2 regions of the Spirillospora sp. NPDC049024 genome follow, and region 1 is predicted to be linked to the other one. Evidence: predicted binding sites of a transcription regulator. Region 1 holds the regulator's gene; the other holds the start of a gene.
What was found. Region 1 encodes HspR, which represses chaperone genes until heat shock. Its sites were predicted from a motif close to ANTTGAGTCNNNNNGACTCAANT; they were not measured.

Region 1 (6,550 bases):
GACGAACAGCGTCCCGTGCCGCTTCGTGAGGTCGTTCAGGGCCAGCGAGAGGGGGTCGGCGCCGTCGGTGGGGGCGCCGCCGAGGCTCATGTTGACGACGTCGGCGCGCGGCGCGGCCCACTCCATCCCGGCGATCACGCTGGAGTCGGTGCCGGAGCCCTCGTCGTCCAGGACCTTGCCGATCAGCAGGTCCGCCTGCGGCGCGACGCCCCGGCGCTCCCCCTGGGAGGCGGCGCCCGTTCCGGCGACGGTCGAGGCGACGTGCGTGCCGTGCCCGACCCGGTCGACGGTGTCGGGCGACTCGGAGAAGTTCTTCGTCCGGGTGATGCGGCCCTTGAGGTCGGGGTGCCCGGCGTCCACGCCCGTGTCGAGGACGGCGACCTTCGCGCCCCTGCCGGTGTAGCCGGCGCTCCAGGCCGCGGGCGCGCCGATCTGCCGCAGGTTGGAGTCCAGCCGGCGGGCGGCGGGGGCCCGGGGCGCGGCGAGCGCACCGGGCGCCGTGGTGAAGCGCGCCTTGACCTTGCCGTCCAGCCAGATGTGCCGGATCCCGCCGGTGGCCTTGACCGACGGCATCCCGGCCAGCGCGCCGCCGAGCCGCGGCGCGTCGCCCTTGGGCTGCCGGACGGCGGTGGCACCGATGCTCGGGAGCTCCCGCGTCGTGCTGAGCGTCCCGCCGAGCGCCTTGCGGGGGCTCGTCCCCGCGGACCGCTGCACGATCAGCGGCAGGTCGCCGCTGCGGGCGTCGTCGTAGCCCTGCGCGATCAGCGCGGTGACATCGAACAGCTCGGGGTCGATCACCCGGCCGACCAGCCCGGCGACGTCGACCGGGGTGACGACGACGTGCCCGTCCGGGCGGACCTCCTTGCGGAAGGAGTGCTTCTCCCTGCCGGGCGCCGGCGTCACCGACACCAGCGGGGGCCTGCCCTTGGTCGTCCGGACGGCGACCACGTCCCCGGTGAGCAAGGTCACCTTCCATGAGCCGCCGGGGTCCAGGCCGCCCGCCGGCGGCGCCGCGTGGGCGGGCGGGGGGACCGCGGCCAGCGTCCCGGCCGCGAGCAGGATGCCGAGCAGGGCCCGGCTCCGGCGTCTGTGCGTCATCGAGTCTCCTCTGCCATGGCCGCCCCGGAACGGACGGTCTCCATTGATCAGCCGAAGCGGCCGATCGACTTCACGGCGGAGCCCCGAGTGCGGGCGGCGCGGCCACCCCTCGCTCCTTCTCGTGGAGGACGAGGGCGCCGCGGCCCCTCCTCCGGCCGGGCGAACTTCTCCTCGGCGAACCGGCGGCGGGAACCGGAATAGGCCGCTCACTCGTCCTGTTGTAGAGGTCGTCAGCAAAGTTGAGTCCGGCCGACTCAAGTCATTTGACAGGAACGAGGATGCCGGGCAACCTTGCGGACAGAAGACTCAACCGGCCGCGCCTCGGGGGCGACCGGGGCTGCGATATCACCGGATACGACGGAGGACGAGAAACATGGCACGTGCGGTCGGCATCGACCTCGGGACGACCAACTCGGTCGTCGCGATCCTGGAGGGCGGCGAGCCCACCGTCATCGCGAACGCGGAGGGGTCGCGGACCACGCCGTCCGTCGTCGCCTTCGCCAAGAACGGCGAGGTCCTGGTCGGCGAGGTCGCCAAGCGCCAGGCGGTGACCAACGTCGACCGGACGATCCGGTCGGTCAAGCGCGAGATGGGCACCGACTGGAAGACCAAGATCGACGACAAGGACTTCAACCCGCAGCAGGTCAGCGCGTTCGTGCTGCAGAAGCTCAAGCGGGACGCCGAGTCCTACCTGGGCGAGACGGTCACCGACGCGGTCATCACCGTCCCCGCCTACTTCTCCGACCACCAGCGGCAGGCCACCAAGGAGGCCGGCCAGATCGCGGGCCTGAACGTCCTGCGCATCATCAACGAGCCGACCTCGGCGGCCCTCGCCTACCACCTGGAGAAGGAGAACGAGGCCACCATCCTGGTCTTCGACCTCGGCGGCGGCACGTTCGACGTGTCCCTGCTGGAGGTCGGCGACGGCGTGGTCGAGGTGAAGGCCACCAGCGGTGACAACCACCTCGGCGGCGACGACTGGGACAACAAGGTCGTCGACTGGCTGGTCGAGCGGTTCAAGAACGCCAACGGCGTCGACCTGTCCAAGGACAAGATGGCGCTGCAGCGGCTCCGCGAGGCCGCGGAGAAGGCCAAGATCGAGCTGTCCAGCTCGTCCGAGACGCAGATCAACCTGCCCTACATCACCGCGTCCGCGGAGGGCCCGCTGCACCTCGACGAGAAGCTCACCCGGGGCGAGTTCCAGCGGATGACCGCCGACCTGCTCGAGCGCACCAAGGCGCCGTTCCAGTCGGTGCTGAAGGACGCGAACATCACCGTCGACAAGATCGACCAGGTCGTCCTGGTCGGCGGTTCGACCCGGATGCCCGCGGTCTCCGAGCTGGTCAAGGAGCTGACCGGCGGCAAGGAGCCCAACAAGGGCGTCAACCCGGACGAGGTCGTCGCGATCGGCGCCAGCCTCCAGGCCGGCGTGCTCAAGGGCGAGGTCAAGGACGTCCTGCTGCTGGACGTGACCCCGCTGAGCCTCGGCATCGAGACCAAGGGCGGCATCTTCACCAAGATCATCGAGCGGAACACCACGATCCCGACCAAGCGGTCGGAGACGTTCACCACCGCCGACGACAACCAGCCGTCCGTGGAGATCCAGGTCTACCAGGGCGAGCGTGAGATCGCCGCGTACAACAAGAAGCTCGGCACCTTCCAGCTCACCGGTCTGCCGCCGGCGCCGCGCGGCGTCCCGCAGATCGAGGTCACCTTCGACATCGACGCCAACGGCATCGTGAACGTCAGCGCGAAGGACCAGGGCACCGGCCGCGAGCAGTCGATGGTCATCACGGGCGGCAGCGCGCTGCCCAAGGACGACATCGAGAAGATGATGCGCGACGCCGAGCAGTACGCCGAGGAGGACCGCAAGCGCAAGGAGGAGGCCGAGGTCCGCAACCAGGCCGACACCCTCGCGTACTCGACCGAGAAGTTCCTGCGGGAGAACGACGAGAAGGTCCCCGCGGAGCTGAAGACCGAGGTGGGCGACGCGGTCGCCGAGGTCAAGAAGGCCCTGGAGGGCACCGACGTCGAAGCGATCAAGGGCAGCGCCGAGAAGCTCGCGCAGGTGAGCCAGAAGATGGGCGCCGCCATGTACGCGCAGAACCCCGAGGGCGCCCAGGCCGGCGCCGAGGACCACGGGCCGACGGCCGGCGCCCAGGGCGGCGAGCCGCAGGACGACGAGGTCGTCGACGCCGAGATCGTGGACGAGGACAAGCCGAAGGAGGAGGGCCGATGACCGCAGCGAAGCGAGGATCTTCGGCCCTCCACCCCGGGGGTCTGGGGGGCGTCCCCCAGAAGGGCGGTGCATCGTGACGTCCTCTTCCAACGAGGGCGAGGAGAAGGAGGGCCCGGTGATCCGCGACAAGCGGCGCATCGATCCCGAGACGGGGGAGGTCCGGGAGCGGGCGGGGGAGTCCTCGCCGACCCCGGAGGCCCCGGCGGACGGGGGCGCCAAGGCCACCGATGAGGAGGTCTCCTCTCTGAAGACGCAACTGGCGGAACGGCTCGCCGACCTCCAGCGCCTGAAGGCGGAGTACGACAACTACCGCAAGCGCGTCGAGCGCGACCGGGTCGCGGTCCGCGAGCAGGCCCTCGGGCAGGTGCTGTCCGAGCTGCTCCCGGTGCTGGACGACATCGGCCGCGCCCGTGACCACGAGGAGCTCACCGGCGGGTTCAAGTCCGTCGCGGAGAGCCTGGAGGCGGTCACCGGCAAGCTCGGCCTGGAGCGGTTCGGGGAGAAGGGCGAGCCCTTCGACCCGGTCGTGCACGAGGCGCTGATGCACTCGCACTCGACCGAGGTGACCGAGACGAGCGTCACCGACGTCCTCCAGCCCGGGTACCGGATCGGCGAGCGGGTCCTGCGGCCCGCCCGCGTGGCGGTGGCCGACCCCGCTCCGGACTCCGGAGCCGACGAGTCCGGCGGCGAGCCGGGCGAAGCGAACGACGAACCGGGCGAATGATCCTCAGGGGGCCCGCCCGGACGGGCGGGCCCCGCAGGGGCCTGAAGACATGTGGCAAGTGGCGATAGCAGAAGGCGGGGCGCCGTGAGCACCAAGGACTACCTGGAGAAGGACTACTACAAGGTCCTCGGTGTCGCGAAGACGGCCTCCCAGGAGGAGATCAAGAAGTCCTACCGGAAGCTGGCGCGCAAGTACCACCCGGACGCCAACAAGGGCGACGCCGAGGCCGAGGACCGCTTCAAGGAGGTCTCGGAGGCCTACGACGTGCTGTCCGACGAGAAGCGCCGCAAGGAGTACGACGCGGTGCGCTCGATGCCGGGCGGTTTCCGCGGCCAGCAGGGCGGCGGTTTCCCGTTCGACCTCGGCGACATCTTCGGCCAGTCGGGCGGGACGCAGACGGGCGGCGCCGGGGAGCGCATCGGCGACCTGTTCGGCGGCCTGTTCGGCGGGCGCGCCGGCGGCGGCGCCCGCACGGCGGGGACGCGGCGCGCGCGGCGCGGCGCGGACGTCGAGACCGAGGTGACCCTGTCGTTCGGCCGCGCGATGAACGGCGTCACCGTTCCGATCAAACTGACCAGCGAGGCGGCCTGCAACAGCTGCCGCGGGACGGGCGCCAAGGCCGGCACCGTGCCGCGGGTGTGCCCGAACTGCGAGGGCACCGGGCACGAGACCCGCAACCTCGGCAACTTCGGCTTCCAGGAGCCGTGCAAGGAGTGCCGCGGCCGGGGCCTCGTCGTCGACGACCCGTGCCCGACCTGCCACGGCAGCGGCCGCGCCACCGGCACCCGGACCATCCAGGCCCGCATCCCGGCGGGCGTCGCGGACGGGCAGAAGATCCGGCTGAAGGGCAAGGGCGCGCCCGGCGAGAACGGCGGCCCGGCCGGCGACCTGTACGTGAACATCAAGGTGCTGCCGCACAAGGTGTTCGGCCGCAGCGGCGACAACCTGACGCTGACCGTCCCGGTGACCTTCCCCGAGGCGGCGCTCGGCGGCGAGATCAGGGTGCCGACCTTCCAGGGGCAGCCCGTCACGCTGAAGCTGCCCGAGGGCACGCCGAACGGCCGCAAGTTCCGCGTGAAGGGGCGCGGCGCGCCGCGGCGCGACGGCACGAAGGGCGACCTGCTCGTCACCGTCGACGTGCACGTCCCGCAGAAGCTCGACGAGCAGTCGCGCGAGGCGCTCGCCAAGCTCCGGACGGCGGGCGCGGGCGACGACCTGCGCGCCGACCTCCTCCAGCAGGCCAGACAGGAGTGATCTTCATGGATCCCTTCGGCGACGACACTCCGGTCTACGTGATCTCCGTGGCGGCGCAGCTGTCCGGGCTGCACCCGCAGACGCTGCGCACCTACGACCGGATGGGCCTGGTGTCCCCCGGCCGTACGGCGGGCCGGGGACGCCGCTACTCCATGCGGGACATCGTGATGCTCCGCGAGATCCAGCGGCTCTCCCAGGAGGAGGGCATCAACCTGTCCGGCATCAAGCACATCCTGGAGCTGCAGCGCGACAACGCCCGGCTCCGCGAGGAGCTCGCCAAGGCGCACGCCGCGCTGGAGGAGCTCGCGAACGAACTCGAATCGACCCGTGCGGTCGCGGCGCGGCTGGCGCAGCAGCGGCGGCACGGGGAACCGAGCGGCACTCCCGGCGCCGACCTCGTGCCCATCAGGCGGACGAGCGTCGTCGTCTGGCATGAGCGCAACTCGGACTGAACTAGGCGGTTGTCGGGGGGTCTGGGGGTTGTCCCCCAGAAGGACAGAGCGGTTGTCGGGGGGTCTGGGGGTTGTCCCCCAGAAGGACAGAGCGGTTGTCGGGGGTCTGGGGGTTGCCCCCCAGAAGGACAGAGCATTTGTCGGGGGTCTGGCCCCCGGAAGGAACACGGCTTACGGGGTGGGGCGATGGACTACAAGCTGACGCAGAAGAGCCAGGAGGCGCTGTCGATCGCCGTCCGCAGGGCGGCGGCCGAGGGGCATCCCGAGGTCGAGCCGCAGCACCTGCTGGTGGCGCTGATCGGGCTGCCGGACGGGACGGCCGTGCCGCTGCTGGAGGCGGTCGGCGCCGACTGGCAGGTGATCCGCAGGCGGGCGGAGGAGCAGCTCGCGGCGATGCCGAAGGCGCAGGGGTCGACGGTGGCGACGCCGCGGCTGTCCGGCCAGCTCCAGCGGTCGGTCAACACGGCGGCCAACCGCGCGCAGCAGCTGGAGGACGAGTACGTCTCGACCGAGCACCTGCTGGTCGGGCTGGCGGCCGACGGCGGCCCGGCGGCGGGCCTGCTGAAGGAGTTCGGCGCGACGCCGCAGGCGCTGCTGGACGCGTTCGAGAAGGTGCGCGGGCACGCCCGCGTCACCAGCGAGAACCCCGAGGGCACCTACCAGTCGCTGGAGAAGTACGGCGTCGACCTGACGGCGGCGGCCCGCGACGGCCGGCTCGACCCGGTGATCGGCCGCGACTCGGAGATCCGCCGGGTGATCCAGGTGCTGTCGCGCCGGACGAAG
Region 2 (6,550 bases), on a different contig from region 1:
GGACGTCGCCGCCCGCGCCGGTGACCGCGAGGCCCGTCGCCACGCCCGGCACGCCGGTGCGGCGCTCGTTCCTGCTCAGCTCGACCTCCGGGGTGAACCGCGGCCGGCCGAGGTAGTCCTTCAGGTCCGCCGCGCCGATCCGGACGGGCAGCGCCGACTTGCCGAGCGCGACGTTGGCCGCGACCTTGCGCAGCACCCGCGCGATCGAGCGGTCCAGGGACCGGACGCCGGCCTCCCGGGTGTACTCGGCCGCCAGCAGCCGCAGCGCGTCGTCGCCGAAGGCCACCTCCGACGCCTCCATGCCGGCCTTGTCGAGCTGGCGCGGCAGCAGGTGGTCGCGGGCGATCGTGACCTTCTCGTGCTCGGTGTAGCCGTCCAGCTCCACCAGCTCCATCCGGTCGAGCAGCGGCCCGGGGATCGCCTCCACCACGTTCGCGGTGGCGAGGAACAGCACGTCGCTCAGGTCGAGCTCGACCTCCAGGTAGTGGTCCCGGAAGGTGTGGTTCTGCTCGGGGTCGAGGACCTCCAGCAGCGCCGCGGTCGGGTCGCCGCGGTAGTCGGCGCCGACCTTGTCGACCTCGTCCAGCAGGACGACGGGGTTCATCGTCCCCGCCTCGCGGATGGCGCGGACGATGCGTCCCGGAAGCGCGCCCACGTACGTGCGGCGGTGACCCCGGATCTCGGCCTCGTCACGGACGCCGCCCAGAGCGACCCGCACGAACTCGCGGCCCATGGCCCGCGCGACCGACTCGCCCAGGGACGTCTTGCCGACGCCGGGAGGGCCGGTCAGCGCCAGCACCGCGCCGCTCCTGCGCCCGCCCACGACGCCCAGGCCGCGCTCCTCGCGCCGCTTGCGCACGGCCAGGTACTCGACGATGCGCTCCTTGACGTCGTCGAGGCCCGCGTGGTCGGCGTCGAGGATCTCCCGCGCGCCCGCGATGTCGTAGGCGTCCTCGGTCCGCTCGTTCCAGGGGATGTCGAGGACGGTGTCCAGCCAGGTGCGGATCCAGCCGCCCTCGGGCGAGGCGTCGGACGACCGCTCCAGCTTGTCGACCTCCTTCAGCGCCGCCTCGCGCACCTTCTCGGGGAGGTTCGCGGCCTCGATCCGGGCCCGGTAGTCGTCCTCCTCGTCGGCCGGGTCGCCGTTCAGCTCGGCCAGCTCCTTGCGGATGGCCTCCTGCTGCTGGCGCAGCAGGAACTCGCGCTGCGTCTTCTCCATGCCCTCCTGGACGTCCTTGCGGATGGTCTCCGCCACGTCCAGCTCGGCGAGGTGGTCGCGCGTCCACCCGATCACCAGGGTGAGCCGCTCCACGAGGTCGACGGTCTCCAGGACCTCGATCTTCTGCTCGTCGGTGAGGTACGGCGCGTACCCGGCGTTGTCGGCCAGCGTGGACGGGTCGTCGATCTGCTGCACGACGTCCACGACCTGCCAGGCGCCCCGCTTCTGCAGGATCGCGCTGACCAGCCCCTTGTACTCCTTCGCCAGCTCCTGCGCGCGCCCGGAGGCGGGCGGCGTGTCGACCGGCGTCCCCTCGACCCACAGCGCCGCGCCCGGCCCGGTCGTCCCGATGCCGATCCGCACCCGCTGCACGCCGCGGACGACCGCGCCCGGCTCGCCGCCGGGCAGCCGCCCCTCCTGCTCGATCACACCGAGCGTGCCGATGCCGGCGTACTGCCCGTTCAACCTGGGCACCAGCAGCACCCGCGGCTTGGCCGCCGACCGGATGCCCGGCCCCTTGGCCTGCGCCACCGCCCGCGCGGCCTCGACGGCGGCCCGGACCTCGCCGCTCTCCGACAGGTCCAGGGGCACCACCATGCCGGGCAGAACGACCCCGTCGTCGAGGGGCAGCACCGGCAGCGTCAGGGTCTCGCTCATGCTCAGCTCCAAGTCAGTAGACCGACCCAACCACGGGTTGAGTCATACTCACTCAAGAAAACGGAGCACCAATTTGTTTCCGCAGCAACGTTCGCTCTCAGCGATCACCCGCGCCGCCCCGTCCGCCCCTGGCGCGGGCACGCCGCCGTGCGATCGCGAACCGGTTGTAAAGGGCGAACGTCGTAACTCGCATGATCAAGACCAGATTCCTGCGGCCGTGGCGGTGGGGGCGGGGGTGGCGGTGGGGTGTGTCGCTGGCCCTGGCCCCCGTCCTCGCGGTGTCGGCGGCCGTGGCCGTGGCGTACGGGAAGGCCGGGGGCTGGTACGGCGTCAACGTGATGCTGCGCCGGGGCGCCAGCATCTGGGTCGACGTCGCTCCGGACGATTCCCGGCTGTCCCCCGGCATCCGGTTGTCGCTGGCCGGGCGGCGCACGCCCGACGCGCCCGAACCGGTGCGCTGGCGCCAGGCCGCCGCGGGACTGGACGTCGCCGAGTTGCCCGTCCGGGTGGGCGGGCGGCCCGTGGACGCCCTGCTGCTCACCAGGATCGACCCGGCCCGCCACCGGTTCCGGGTGCTGAGCCGCCCGGCCGGCGACCGGGAGGTCGGCGACTGGATGGAGGCCACCGGAGCGGCCCTGGTCGTCAACGGCAGCTACTACGCCCGCGACGGGAGCCCGGACACCCCCGTCGTCAGCGACGGGCGCCGGCTCGGCCCCGCGTCCTACCAGGCGAGGCACGGAGCGTTCGTGGTCGGCGGGCCGGGCGGCGCCCGCCTGGCGGACCTCACCGGCACGGACTGGCGGCGGGTCACCGAAGGCGCGAGCCAGGCCATGGTCTCCTACCCGATGCTGCTGGGAGCGGACGGGCACGGCCGGACCGGCGGCCAGGACGAGCGATGGCTGGCCAACCGCAGCTTCCTCGGACAGGACGGCGCCGGGCGGATCATCGTCGGCACCACCCGGGACGCCTACTTCTCCCTGCCCTCGCTCGCCGCGTTCCTCCCCCGGTCGGGACTCGGCCTCCGCCTCGCCCTGAACCTGGACGGCGGACCGGTCGCCTGCCAGAAGGTCTCGGCCGGCGGCTACCGGCGCGACTTCTGCGGCCGTTACGAAACGGCCGTGCACGACGGCCGACTCCAGCTGCTGCGGCCCCTGGTCGACTTCCGCCGCAACGGCCTCCCGATAGCCCTCGTCGCGGTCCCCCGCTGAACCGCTCCCGCCCCGATCGCGAGCCCCACGACTTCCCGACGGAAAACCGCTTGCGGAAGGGACGGGGGCGTGCGAGGGTCGGCGCGGAGATCTTGGGTGCGCTTCGGGAGGTCGCGCGTGTACACCGCTAACGGCAAGGCCACGACCGGCGTCCCGGCGGCGAAGGGCGCGGCGGCCTAGAGGCCGGCACCGCTCCACGACGCCGGGACGGTTCCCGCGCGGGGGTTCGGCCCCGCGGTTCCCGCCTGCGCGGATCACGCGCGGGCGTCGACTCGACGTGGAGCATCCTTGTCTTCTTCCCTGCCCTCGGCGCACGCCCCTCTCGGCCGCCGAGTGATCTTCCTTCTGGCTCTGACCTGCGGCGTCGCCGTGGGGAACATCTACTTTCCGCAGGCGGTCAGTCCGCTGGCGGCGGCCGGACTGGGCGTGCCGCCCGACTCGGCCGCGCTGGTGGTGACCGCGGCGCAGTTCGGGTACGCGGCCGGGATCTTCCTGCTCGTGCCGCTCGGGGACCGGTTCCCGCACCGTCCGCTGATCGTGGCGATGCTCGCCGTCACCGGCGCGGCGCTGCTCTGCGCGGCGGCCGCGCCCGGGCTCGCGGTGCTGGTCGGCGCGAGCGCCGTGGTCGGGGTCGCGACCGTGGTCGCCCAGGTCATCGCGCCGATGGCGGCCGGGCTAGCGGCCGAGGACCGGCGCGGCGCGGTCATGGGAACGCTGCTGGCCGGCTCGATCGGCGGCATCCTGCTGGCCCGGACGTTCGGCGGGTTCGCCGCCGAGTGGCTCGGCTGGCGGGCCCCGTACCTGATCGCCGCGGCCGCCACGCTGGCGATCGCGGCCGCGCTGGCCGTCGCGCTGCCGGCGACCGTCCCGCCGTCGCGGCAGTCGTATCCGGCGCTGCTGGCCGCGCCGCTGCGGCTGCTGCGCGAGGAGCCCGAGCTGCGGCGGTCGTGCTTCTACCAGGCGACGGTCTTCGGCGGCTTCCAGGCCGTCTGGACGGGCGTCGCGCTGTACCTGACCGGCCCGGCGTACGGGCTCGGCGTCCAGGCGGTCGGCCTCCTGGCACTGGTCAGCGCGGCCACCATGGTCGCGACGCCCGTCGCGGGACGCCGGGTCGACCGGCGCGGCCCGGAACCGGTCACCCTCGTCGCGATCCTCGGGACGATCGCGTCCACCGGCGTCCTGGCGCTGGGCGGACTCGGGGGCGCGCCGGGGCTCGTGGCGCTCGGGGCCGGGACGCTGCTGCTGGACGTCGCGATGCAGTCCGGCATGATCGCGAACCAGGCGCGGATCTTCGCGTTGCGCCCGGACGCCCGCAGCCGCATCAACACCGCGTACATGACCTGCGCCTTCCTCGGCGGCAGCACCGGGTCGTGGCTCGGCGCCCAGGCCTGCACCCGGTTCGGCTGGACGGGCGTGTGCGTGCTCGTCGCCCTCCTGGCCTGCCTTGCGCTCGCCCGGCACCTGGCGCACCGGACTGCCCCCGCGGGCCTGCGGGGCAACGCCGAGGCAAAGGCGCCTTCGCGATCCTGATTCTTTGCCCGGGTGCCGGTTTACGCGCGCATGACGCGGGGGTACCTAACGCAACGAGATCGTGACGCAGGGTGAACGACAGGGTCATCGGGGCGGCAAAGCCCCAGGTCGACAGGCGGGAGGCGGCGGATGCGACGCAGCGAGTGCGCGACCCGGGCCGTCTCCGCGGCCCCTTCCCCGCGCGGCCCGGTCCGTACGGCCGAGAACGTTCGCGACGTACCGCTCCGCGGCCGGCACCGCCCCCCAGCGGCGGCCGCGGAGGCGGAGCGCGGCGACACACCTCGGGTCCTCGGCCGTACCGGACCGGCTCCGCGCCGACGTCCTCCCCTGGGCCCGGTGCCGCCCGCCCCCGCGGCACCGGCGCCCCCACCGGCCGGACCGGCCGCGGCGGTGGGCCGCGCCGCCGGTCCGGCCGCAGGCTTCCGGGCGCCGCGCAGGCGCCCTCCCCCGAGCGCCGGGCGAGCGCCCGCGTCCGGCGCGGCGTGGAAAGGAGGTGGGAACCAGAGCGGATCCGAACCGGCGTTGCGCCGGTGAACCCAGGCGGCCGGTACTCCGTCCGACCCCCGTCCCGGCCGCCCTACGCAGTAAGGGATCGCTGCGGAGCAGGGCCCGTGGAGGAGCGACACACTCCACGGGCCCCGCTCACAGCTTCTTGCGCCAGACCTGGCCGTGCACGACGTCGCCGAAGCGCTCCACCGGCGGCTCCTGCTCCTCCAGGACGAACCCGGCGCGCTCGTAGAGGCGGTGCGCGGGACGCTGGAGCGCCGTCGTCCACAGCATGATCTCGGCGTAGCCCGCCGCGGCGGCGAAGTCCACGCACGCGGCGACCAGCGCCGCCCCGACGCCCGTGCCTCGGGCCTCCGGTTCGACGTGCAGCAGCCGGAGCTGCGCGACGTCGTCCTCACGGCGGACGCAGAACACCGCGCCCAGCCGCTCCCCTCCCGACTCGGCGATCCAGGCGTTCTCCCTCTCCGGGTCGTGCCCGCGCACGTAGTCGGCGACGACGGAGGCGACGAGGGCCTCGTAGGTGCGGTCCCAGCCGCACTCGACGTCGTAGAGGGCGCCGTTGCGCTCCACCACCCAGCCGAGGTCGCCGGGGCGCAGCGACCGCAGGACGAAGCCGTCCCGGCGCGGACGCTCCCCGAGGACGTCCTGGACGGTGCGCATCGCGGCGAGCAGGCGGCGGCGGTCGGCCGGGTCCAGCCCGTCCAGCATCTCGCGGATCTCGGCGATGGAGCGCTCGTCCAGCATGGCGAACACCTCGCGGCCGCGCGGGGTGAGCCGGACGATCTGGCGCCGGGCGTCCCCGGGCGCGCGCTCGCGCGCGACGAGCCCGTCGGCCTCGAACCGGGCCAGCATCCGGCTGAGGTAGCCGGCGTCGAGGTCGAGGGCGCGGCGCAGGGCCAGCACCTCGCTGTCCTCCCGCTGCGCCAGCTCGAAGATCACGCGCGCCTCGGTGAGCGAGTACGGCGAGCGGACGAGTCCCTCGCCGAGGACCCCGATGACGCCGGTGTAGAAGCGGTTGAACGCGCGGACCGTGCCGACGTCCTCCCGGGTCGCCTTCATACCCGCCCCTCCTAACGTTTGACTGAGTCAAACATTAGGCGACGGAGCGGCCGCGCACCAGTCCCCGGGGACGGTCAGACCTTCGCCTCGGCCTCCGCGGGCCGCAGCGCCCGCGCGTCGCGGACCACGCTGCGCTCGACGAAGAAGGTCATCAGCGGCACCACCCCGCCGAGCACGATCACGACCATCCGGCTCAGCGGCCAGCCCGTGCGCCGCCACAGGTCGAAGGCGGCCACCAGGTAGACCATGTAGAGGAAGCCGTGGACGGGCGCCACGATGCCCGCGAGCGCCGGCATGTCGGTGGGCCCGTACTTGAGGATCATGCCGATCGTCAGCAGCACCAGCAGGGTGCCGACCACCAGCGCCAGGA

Region 2: lon (endopeptidase La) is a predicted target of HspR. The motif match lies at 1,912-1,934, and genes of this name have one in related genera.

What each region holds. Positions count from the first base shown of each region.
Region 1 is NZ_JBEZFD010000029.1:45,397-51,946, forward strand. It holds gene AB0C21_RS37670 (S8 family serine peptidase) at 1-1,098, opposite strand, end outside; gene dnaK (molecular chaperone DnaK) at 1,472-3,337, shown strand; gene grpE (nucleotide exchange factor GrpE) at 3,408-4,061, shown strand; gene dnaJ (molecular chaperone DnaJ) at 4,146-5,315, shown strand; gene AB0C21_RS37690 (heat shock protein transcriptional repressor HspR) at 5,321-5,767, shown strand; gene clpB (ATP-dependent chaperone ClpB) at 5,954-6,550, shown strand, end outside.
Region 2 is NZ_JBEZFD010000021.1:170,728-177,277, reverse strand. It holds gene lon (endopeptidase La) at 1-1,876, opposite strand, end outside; gene AB0C21_RS32725 (phosphodiester glycosidase family protein) at 2,068-3,084, shown strand; gene AB0C21_RS32720 (MFS transporter) at 3,373-4,614, shown strand; gene AB0C21_RS32715 (bifunctional helix-turn-helix transcriptional regulator/GNAT family N-acetyltransferase) at 5,257-6,180, opposite strand; gene AB0C21_RS32710 (DUF3817 domain-containing protein) at 6,255-6,550, opposite strand, start outside.